2 regions of the Clostridium sp. BJN0013 genome follow, and region 1 is predicted to be linked to the other one. Evidence: riboswitches for the same ligand, from Rfam matches in the RefSeq annotation. Region 1 holds a riboswitch; the other holds the start of a gene.
What was found. Region 1 has a riboswitch for cyclic di-AMP ahead of AB3K27_RS17950 (cell wall hydrolase). Riboswitches for the same ligand answer to the same signal wherever they lie in the genome.
Positions count from the first base shown of each region.

Region 2: it holds a riboswitch for cyclic di-AMP, as region 1 does, so the genes downstream of both, AB3K27_RS20020 (cell wall hydrolase) here and AB3K27_RS17950 (cell wall hydrolase) in region 1, are expected to answer to the same signal.

Region 1 covers NZ_CP162495.1:3,458,909-3,464,317, forward strand. The annotation lists gene polA (DNA polymerase I) at 1-1,424, opposite strand, end outside; gene AB3K27_RS17945 (DUF116 domain-containing protein) at 1,503-2,699, opposite strand; cyclic di-AMP (ydaO/yuaA leader) riboswitch at 2,980-3,119, shown strand; gene AB3K27_RS17950 (cell wall hydrolase) at 3,126-3,887, shown strand; gene AB3K27_RS17955 (methionine ABC transporter permease) at 3,977-4,633, opposite strand; gene AB3K27_RS17960 (methionine ABC transporter ATP-binding protein) at 4,635-5,409, opposite strand, start outside.
Region 2 covers NZ_CP162495.1:3,873,530-3,878,938, reverse strand. The annotation lists gene trxA (thioredoxin) at 1-281, shown strand, start outside; gene AB3K27_RS20025 (NAD(P)/FAD-dependent oxidoreductase) at 356-1,213, shown strand; gene AB3K27_RS20020 (cell wall hydrolase) at 1,266-1,790, opposite strand; cyclic di-AMP (ydaO/yuaA leader) riboswitch at 1,793-1,926, opposite strand; gene cdaA (diadenylate cyclase CdaA) at 2,063-2,914, shown strand; gene AB3K27_RS20010 (YbbR-like domain-containing protein) at 2,881-4,134, shown strand; gene AB3K27_RS20005 (NAD(P)/FAD-dependent oxidoreductase) at 4,115-5,409, shown strand, end outside.

The DNA.
Region 1 (5,409 bases):
ATAGAAGAATCTGATATTTTCTCTTTTAAAATAGAGTATAATCTGTTAAACAACAAGGTTTCTTTTATAAAACAATCTTCCATTTCCTTAGAGATTTCTATACCCAGATACTCCTTAATAATATCTGGTAGTTCATAGTTGGTTCTAGCCGGATCCATTAAATAAGCTGCTATCTTTATATCAAATTCTATGCCTAAAAGCTTTATTCCTATTTTATGCAATATACTGCAAGGTACTTTTACATCATAACTCACTTTACTTAAGCTAGGATTTTCAAACAACATTTTAGCTGTTTCCACTGTTTTAATTTTATTTTCATCATATATTTTTTTTATGTGTATTTCAAAATTTTTTTCTCCTATATTTACAAATATTTCATCTATATAGTTTTTAGAATAACTATTTTCATTTATAACTTTAAAATTAATGTAAAGCAAATTATCTCTTGCATCATTAGACTGTAAAGAATCTATAAAATTATGAAATTTATTTAAATTATCTATAATATCACATTCTACTTGAAAGCTTTCCACTTCTATTTTATCCTGTTCCTCCACTTTAGGTATTTTATCTATTAAGGATTTAAACTGAAGTTTTTCAAATAATTTTCTTAAGCCTTCAGCATTATACTGTTCTTTGGATTCAATAGATTGTAAATCCATTTCTATAGGAACATCTGTGACAATAGTAGCAAGTTTTTTACTAAATACAGCCTGTTTCATATAATTTTTTAAATTTTCTTGAACTTTTTTTCCTTTAATGTTATCTATATTCTGAAGTACGTTTTCTATGCTTTTATACTCTTTTATCAACTTAAGGGCAGTTTTCTCTCCTATACCAGGCACTCCTGGTATATTATCTGAAGCATCTCCCATAAGCCCTTTTACATCTATAAATTCTGTGGGAGTTATTCCATAATTATCTATAATGCTATTTCTATCGTATATTTCCTTTTGTGTTATACCTTTTTTGGTTATGACAATCTTTACTGAATCTGTAGCCAGCTGGAGGGCATCCCTATCTCCTGTAACTATATATACTTCCATCCCTTTCTTTTCTGCAAAAACAGATAATGTCCCCATAAGATCATCTGCTTCAAATCCATCTATTTCAAAAATACTTATGGATAAAAGCTCCAATATTTGCTTAAGTATAGGAAACTGCTCTGACAGTTCAGGGGGCATTCTTTTTCTTCCTGCTTTATATTCACTATATTTATCATGTCTAAAGGTAGGTGCACTTCTATCAAAAGTACATACTATATGACTGGGCTCAATTTCCTTTTTCATTTTTAACAGCATATTTACAAATCCATAAATTGCATTTGTATGAATTCCCTCTGAATTAGTTAAATCAGGCAGTGCATAAAAAGCTCTATTCATTAAACTATGTCCATCCAATATCAATAATTTTTCCTGAGACATAAAATTACCTCCAAAATTCTACTTAAGTATCTAAAAATTAAATTTTTCTAACTTCTCTATTATAACATCTTACTATATTTACTCTCTACTGTTATTTTTCCCCAATGTACTATTCGGGATTTGTAAAATTTCAAACAGTTTTCTATAATTTATATCTGTTTGAATACCACTTTTATGCCAGTGATTTTTACATCCACAATAATCAAGAATAACACATTGAGGTACCAAATTCAAATTTCTTGCCTTTAATCCTCCTTCTATTAAATTCAACACACAGGCAATACCTACAATACCTACATCTCCATATCTTATATGTTTTTTATTAGAAAAAGCATTACTTTCATGAGGAACTATATAAACTTTAAAATTATACTTTTTCCCTATTCTATCCAACATATTAACTTTACAGTTTTCAGAGCAGTTCATACATACAAAACCTTCATCTGATTTTTTTCTTCTGCATACTCCATAAGGTTTTAAACACATACATGCAGGAAGAAGCACTTTTTTATCATTTGTTTTTAAGAATGTCTTTCTAAAAGCCTTATTTAAAATTTCTGCTCCCACCATATTGAGATGATATTCAACTTCTCTTCGCCCACAAAAAATATTATCTTCTCTTGTTCCATAAAACTTATATTCATTGTTTAAAAAACTTTTTACATTCAAAGTATACCTTCCGAGACTTTCCATAGATTCTTTCTCGAACCAATCTGCTATTTCAACAATAAGTTTACCTGCATTAAGTACATATTCCTTATTATTATGCTTAAAAAATGAATTCCATATCTCCATTCTTCTAACTTGAAATTTAAATTCTCCTGTAGATTTAAGCCATATTATCAATTTTTGAAAGTCACTTTCTATATATACTGTATTATAAATCCTATCTTTATGAATCTCTCTGTTTAAAAGATATCTATATGCCATTTTTCCTCTTATGTTATCTATACACTTTTTAAAAATCCAGGAGCGTTGTCTCATAATTGAAAGTAAAGATAAAGTTTTACAAGGTATTTTAGGTAAATCTAAAGATTTTTCTGAATACACATTCCACAAAACTCCTATGATCAAGACTTCTAGTTGATATTCTTCCCTACTTCTCAATTGTTCTATATTAAAATCTATAATATATGCCCTAAAATCGTCTATTATATTATTTGCTTTAATTTTGATTTTTTGTAACACCTGTTCTGAAAAATCAGGTATAAATTTATAATACTCATCAGAATCTTTTAATTTATCTCTAAGATTATAAGTTATATAATTTTTCATATATTTTCTCTCCTAATTGTGATTAACACACATTTTTACTAGAATTGATAACAATAGTTTTTACTTTTATAATTATTTCATTACTTTTTATTTATCCAAACACAACAATTAGCTAATATTTCCATATTCTTCACAGTGGGAGAAAAGCATTCTCATAAGTAAACTCCACCTTAACCTAAGAATCACTTTATTTTACATAATGATCCACATGATCATTTTAAACCCAATATATCCATCAATTTAATAAGGATATATTATAAAAATGCTGTTAAAATAACAACTATAAAACAAGCCTAAACTTCCAAAACTGGAATGAAGTGCGGGGGATAACAATATTTGAGGTGAATCTTTTTATTAAAAAGTAGGACAATCCCTCTCCGAACCTGTCAACTAACCTCGTAGGCTAATTAGGGAGGATATCTATTTATGAATTTCAAAAAAATCAGAACACTACTATTTGCATTAACTTTTTCTATGTTGTCTTTTACACAGGTATATGCTGCTAATTATACAGTAAAGTCAGGAGATTCTCTATTTAAAATAAGTATACTATTTAAAACCGACGTAGACACCATTATAAAAAATAATAATCTAAAAGGCAGCGAGATATATCCAAATCAAGTTTTATATGTGGATTCTAAAACATATACTGTAAAACCTTCAGATACCCTTTATTTAATAGCAAAAAAATACGGCATATCTCTTAGCACACTAATTGCGGCTAACAGCAATGTGGACAAGTATATTTATCCAAGTGAAGTATTAAACATACCTGCAGGCCGAATTTTTAAAAGTACAAGCTCCTTAGATCCTATAGTACCCTACAGTGAAAGTGACTTAGATTTACTGGCCAGATTGGTAACTGCTGAAGCTGAAGGAGAAGTTTACAAGGCCAAAGTAGCTGTAGCTGCTGTAGTATTAAACAGAGTTCAAAGTTCAAAATTTCCATCTACTATAAAAGATGTAATATATGAAGTATCGGGAGGTTATTATCAATTTACTCCTGTATATAATGGCTGGATAAACAAGTCCGCTTCCGAAGATTCAAAAAATGCTGCTTATGAAGCACTCTATGGTTCCGATCCAACAAATGGTGCATTATATTACTTTGATGATAGTACAACAAATACCTGGCTCTGGTCAAAACCCATTGCTTTAAGAGTTGGTAAAATGGTATTTGTATATTAGTATGAATTTGATTACATAAGTTCAATTAATTTTTAAAAATTAAGGCATGAGTAAAACTATAGTTTAATTTACTCACGCCTTATATATTTTTATCTATTAAGTTTTTTATATATTATATCTCCAATAGTTTGAAGCAGTTGGACAATTATTACAAGTATTATTACTGTATATACCATTATGTCAGTCTGGAATCTGTAGTATCCGTAATTTACCGCTACATTTCCAAGTCCACCTCCCCCTACTGTACCTGCCATAGCAGAATATCCTACTACACTTATAACTGTAAGTGTTATTCCAAGTACTATAGATGGAAGAGCTTCTTTTAGCATAACTTTAAATATTATCTGAGTATTACTTGCCCCAAAAGATTTAGATGCCTCTATTACTCCAGGATCCACTTCTTTAAAAGAGGATTCAATTACCCTTGCTGCAAAAGGTGCTGCAGCTATAGTAAGTGGAACTATCGCTGCTGTAGTACCTATAGCTTTTCCCACTATAAACTTTGTAAAAGGAAAGATGGCTATCATAAGTATTATAAATGGAAAGGATCTAAGCAAATTTACCACTACATCTAAAACTTTATAAACTGCTTTATTAGGTCTAAGCCCCCCTGGCTGCGTTATTATTAATAAAACTGCAGGTATAAACCCTATAATTACGGCAAATACTGTAGAAACTATTACCATATAAAATGTTTCTCCTACAGCAGGAAATAGTACCTGCTTAAATATTTCACTAAAACTCATACTATTCCACCTCCCATGTTACATTTTTTGAAGAAAGATAATTACATATTTGTTCCTTATCTTCTTGGTTTATATTTATCACTAGGCTTCCCAGTACATTATCTCGAAATCTCTCAAGTTTTCCCCATACTATGGAAAATTTTATATTTAAATCTATAGCCATAGAAGTTATTAAATTATCCTGACTTATTTCCTTTGGGAAAAATATTCTTATGTTCATTCCTTTTTCCGGCAATAAATTTTCACTTCCCAACAATTTTTTCAAATATTCGCCTGGCCTTAGGAATACTTCTTCCACATCTCCTTCTACCTTTATCTCCCCGCTGTCAATAATTGCCACCTTGTTACATATTTCTTTTATCACTTCCATTTGATGTGTTACTACTACTATGGTTAGTTCAAATTCCTTATTTATTTTCTTTAAGAGTTCAAGTATAGATTTGGTAGTATTAGGATCTAAGGCTGAAGTAGCTTCATCGCAGAGTAATATACTGGGATTTAAAGCAAGTGCTCTTGCAATAGCCACTCTTTGTTTTTGCCCTCCACTTAATTGCCTTGGCATGCTCTCGGCCTTATCCTCAAGTGCTACTAATTTTAATAATTCCCCTACTCTAGCTTTTATTTTCTTTTTATCATATCCCCATACCTCCAGAGGAAGTGATATATTATCATATACACTTTTCCTATTTAGTAAATTGAAATTTTGAAATATCATACCTAAATTTTTCCTAAAAACTCTTATTTCTTTTCCTTTTAAATCTTTTACCTCTTTGTCC
Region 2 (5,409 bases), 410 kb from region 1:
CTGTTAAGGAATCGTCAACTCCGGTAGTAGTGGATTTTTGGGCTTCATGGTGTGGTCCTTGCAAAATGCTTTCACCTGTTATGGAAGAAGTTGCTAGTGAGTTGGAAGGAAAAGCTAAGTTTTTTAAGATAAATGTGGATGAAAATCCTGTTACAACAGCACAATTTAAAATTGGAAGTATTCCAACTGTAATGGTATTTAAAGATGGAAGTGTAGTAGAACAGTTTATTGGCTTTAGACCTAAAGATACGATAAAAGATGTTTTAGAAAAACACATATAGATTAAGTATTTTATAGGGTATAACTTTAGCTATTTTATAATTGTAAATAAAAATGTATTAGGGGGTGAGGTTGATTGGAACATAGGTATGATATCGCCATAGTAGGTAGTGGTCCTGCCGGGATTTCTGCAGCCATTAATGCTAAGATAAGAAATAAAAATATTATTATTTTTGGCAATGAAGAACTTAGTGATAAATTGGTTAAAGCTCCTAAGATCAGCAATTATATTGGATTGCCAGATATAACAGGATTGGAATTAAAAAGTAAATTTCAAAATCATTTAGATGTTATGGGAATAAATATAACATTTGAAAAAATAAATTCCATATATGCTATGGGACAATATTTTGCTCTTGCAGTTAATGAAAAGATATATGAAGCAAATGCAGTTGTACTAGCTACAGGAATAGAATATACAAAACCTTTAAAAGGAGAAGAAGAATTTCTCGGCAGAGGAGTAGGCTATTGTGCAACCTGTGATGCACCTCTTTATAAGGATAAAACTGTTACTGTTATTGGGTACAATAAAGAAGCAGAAAGAGAAGCTAACTATGTAAGTGAACTTGCCCAGAAAGTATATTATATACCTATATATAGAGAAAGTCCTAGTTTAAAAGACAATATAGAAGTAATACGGGATAAAGTTTTAGAAATATATGGGACAGATAAAGTAGAAAGAGTTATTTTAAAATATAAATCAATAAGTACAGACGGAGTTTTTGTATTGAAAAGCAGTATTGCACCGGATCAGCTCATGCCAGGACTTATTTTGGAAACAGGGCATATAAAAGTAGATGTAAATATGAAGACAAATATAGAGGGTTGTTTTGCAGCAGGAGATTGTACAGGAAAACCATATCAGTATATGAAAGCTGTAGGTCAGGGACAGATAGCTGCACTTAATGTTGTTTCATATCTGGATAGCAAATAATTTATAATTAAAATTAAACCTCTCCATCTTTAAAAGATGGAGAGGTTTAATTTTAGTCGACTATAAAAAATACATGATTTCCTATAGATTTAACATTTTTTTTATTAATATTTTTCATCCATTGAGATGTAGCTATCTTTGGATTATAAAAGAAAGTAGATTTACCTGTAGGATCCACTCCCTTTAATGCCTGTGCTACTGCGGTGTAGCTATTTCGGTTTGGAGTTACGTTTATATCTCCATTTTTTACACAAGAAAAAGCTCCTTTTTGTTTTATAACACCCTGTATTGTTTTTGGAAATTCAGGATATTGCACTCTATTTAATATTACAGATGCTACAGCTACCTGACCTTCAAAGGGTTCAGAATTACTTTCAGCGTAAACTACTTTAGCCATTAATTCCACGTCATCTTGAGTTATGTATATCTTTTGATTGGAGTAATTAAATACCTGCACAACTTCATCTTGTTGATTAAATAACATAGAATTATCATTGTTAGATTCTTCTGCATTCACTTTTACAGAGAGTGTTAACAGTAATAACGAAAAAATTATAAAACAAAAAAATTTTTTCAAAATTATATCCTCCTTGTTACCGACGGGGTTAGCTGACGGGTTCGGAAAAGGCATAACCTACGTAATAAATATACGATTCACCCCAAATATTACTGGTTTCCCCGTGTTTTTTGTAAAACTTAGGCTAATGATATTGTACCCACTTGGTAAAATAAAATACTAAAAAATATACTTTATTAAAAATTTATTAAAATAAATATGATAAAGATATAAACAATATTAAATGGTATATAATTAATATAGATGTCAGTAACAACAGGATGGTGAAATTAGTGGAACTATTGCAACTAACGGTTAATTCAATAAAAAATATAAGTATAACTTCTATTATGGATATACTTGTAGTAGCATATATACTCTATAAAGCATATATGCTTATAAAGGAGACTAGGGCAGAACAACTTTTAAAAGGAATTATGCTTATAATATTTCTCATACCTATAAGTAGTTTTTTCAATTTAGTAATGCTTAATTGGATACTTACAAAAACTTTAACTATAGGAGTTTTGTCTATTGTAATTATATTTCAGCCAGAAATTCGCAGGGCACTTGAGCATTTAGGGAGAACAGCTTTTAATGATAAGCATATATTGGCAGATGAGGAGATAATGGAAAAAGTTATAACAGAAATTGTAACTTCTGTAGAAAATTTGTCACAAAGTAAAACTGGAGCTATTATTGTAATAGAGCAGGTTACAGGTCTTGGAGATGTGATAAATACAGGAACAAAACTAGATGCAATAGTATCTTCTGCACTTTTAGAGAATATATTTGTGGTAAATACTCCCTTACATGATGGGGCAACTATAATAAGAAATGACAGGATAGTGTCATCGGGATGTTTCCTGCCACTTACAAATAACAATCAATTAAATAAAAAATTGGGTACAAGACATAGAGCAGCAATTGGAATATCGGAAAATTCTGATGCTTTGGTTATAGTAGTATCAGAAGAGACTGGCATAATTTCTTTTGTTGCTAATGGAAAGCTTATGAGAAATTATACAAAAGACAGATTAAAGAAAGTTCTTACTGCTATAATGAGAAAAAGATTTCAAAGCAAAGCTACATGGAGAGAGAGGGTGATTGAGTGGAAGAAAAAATTAAAGAAAATCAAATTTTAATAAAAATATGTTGTATTGTTGCAGCATTTATTTTATGGCTATACATATTTAATGTAGAAAATCCTACAATAGAAAGAAAAATTGTAGTGCCTGTAACTATAGTCAATAAAAATATACTTACTCAATCAAAACTTGTACAAGTTGGAGAAAAAGAATTTAGGGTATCTCTTCTTATAAAAGGAAGTGCCTCTGATTTATATTCCATTAAAGCTACTGATTTTGAATTACAGTCAGATTTAAATTCTTATGCCATGAAAAAAGGAGAGAATACTGTACCTGTATCAGTAAAAAAGAGTCCTGATAATATAACTATAATCAATAATGAGAATTTATGGATAAAATTGCAATTAGATAAATTAAAACAAAAAACTTTTTCTATAAAAGTATTACTACAGGGAAAAGTTAAAGAAGGATATTATCCTTTGGAGCCTATATTAAAAACACAACAGGCAGAAATTAGCGGGGCAGAAAATGTAATAAACAAAGTAAAAACGGTTGTAGGAAATTGTGATTTAAAATCTACATCGTCAGATATAAATACTTCACTAACATTACAGGCACAAGATACATCAGGCAATGTATTAAAGGATATAGTTATTAAGCCATCTTCCGTTAAGATTACTATACCTGTGGTTAAAATTAAAACTGTTCCAGTAAATATTAAATTACAGGACAATGTTTCAGATGTTAGTAAATTGATAACTGCAGAACCGGAAAAGGTGGATATAGCAGGAGAGGAAAGGATTATTAAAGATATAAATGGAATAGATACGGAATCTATCGATTTAAGTAAAATTCAAAGTGAAGAAAACATTCAGGCAAAGTTGATAGTGCCACAAGGTGTAAAACTGGTTACTGGTACTGGAGTGGTGAAATTAAAAATAAATTCAAGTGAATTAAATAATTCTAATAAAACCTCTCAGAAGGAAATGAATCTAAATATACAGATTAAAAATTTAAATGATGCTTATACAGCCCAATTAAGTTCTAATAGTGTATCTGTAGTAGTTTCTGGATCTGAAAGTATTATAAATAATTTAAGTGAAAATAGTGTATCCTGTTATGTAGATGCCAGTTCTGCAACTGAAGGGGAACAAACTGTAAGTGTAGTAGTATCTCTTCCAGAGGGAGTATCTCTAGTATCTCAGGATGTACAAAATATTAATTTACAAGTTAGTAAAAAAACATTGGAGGAACAAAATGCCAATAATAATCAATAATTTAAATATAAGTTTGGATGAGGATTATGATGAACTAAAAATAAAAGTTGCTAAAAAGCTGAAGATAAGTAATAAATATATTAAAAACTTTAAAATACTTAAAGAATCCATAGATGCCAGGAAAAAAAATAATATAAAACTTAACTATTCTGTAAAAGTAATTTGTGAGAATGAAAAGAAAATAGTATCAAAGTTAAAGAATAAAGATATAAAAATAGAAGAGAAAAATTTAACAGAAAAATTGATTTGCGGCACAAAAAAAATGGAAACTAGACCTATAATTGTAGGAATAGGACCGGCAGGTATGTTTGCAGGTCTTTTACTGGCGGAAAATGGATATAAACCTTTGATAATAGAAAGGGGAGAAAAAATTGAAGAAAGGACGTTAACTGTAAATAAGTTTTGGAATACCAGAAAATTAGATGCTGAATCCAATGTACAGTTTGGAGAGGGAGGGGCAGGTACTTTTTCTGATGGAAAACTCACTACCAGGATAAAGGATAAGAAATGTCAATTTATTCTAGATACCTTTGTGAAATATGGAGCTCCAGAGGAAATAATATATAGTGGCAAGCCACATATAGGAACAGATAATTTGAAAATAGTAGTTAAAAATATAAGAAATAGGATATTGGAATTGGGAGGAGAAATACTATTTAAAAGTAAATTAGAAGATTTAATTATAGCACATAAAAAGTTAAAAGCTGTAGTGGTAAATGGCAGTCAAATTTCCTGTGACAATTTAATATTAGCTATAGGACATAGTTCAAGAGATACATATGAAATGATCTATAAAAGAGATGTATTTATGGAACCTAAAGCATTTGCCATAGGGGTCAGAGTAGAGCATTCTCAGCATATGATAGATGTAAATCAATATGGAAAATTTGCAGGGCATCCAAAATTAAAGGCTGCAGATTATAGATTAGTATACAAAAGTAAAGAAGGACGAGGAGTCTACAGTTTTTGTATGTGTCCTGGAGGAGAAGTGGTAGCTGCGGCTTCAGAGGAGGGCAGGCTTGTAACTAATGGTATGAGTTATTATAATAGGGCATCAAATAATGCAAACTCTGCTGTAGTTGTAACTGTGGGAGAAAAAGATTTTTCAGGAGATTCTCCACTTAGAGGTATAGAATTTCAAAGATACTATGAAAATTTAGCTTATAATACTGGAGGAGGAAATTACATCGCTCCGGTACAGTTAATTAAAGATTTTTTAGAGGATAAAGTATCTCATAAACTAGAAGATGTAAAACCCACTTATAAGCCGGGATA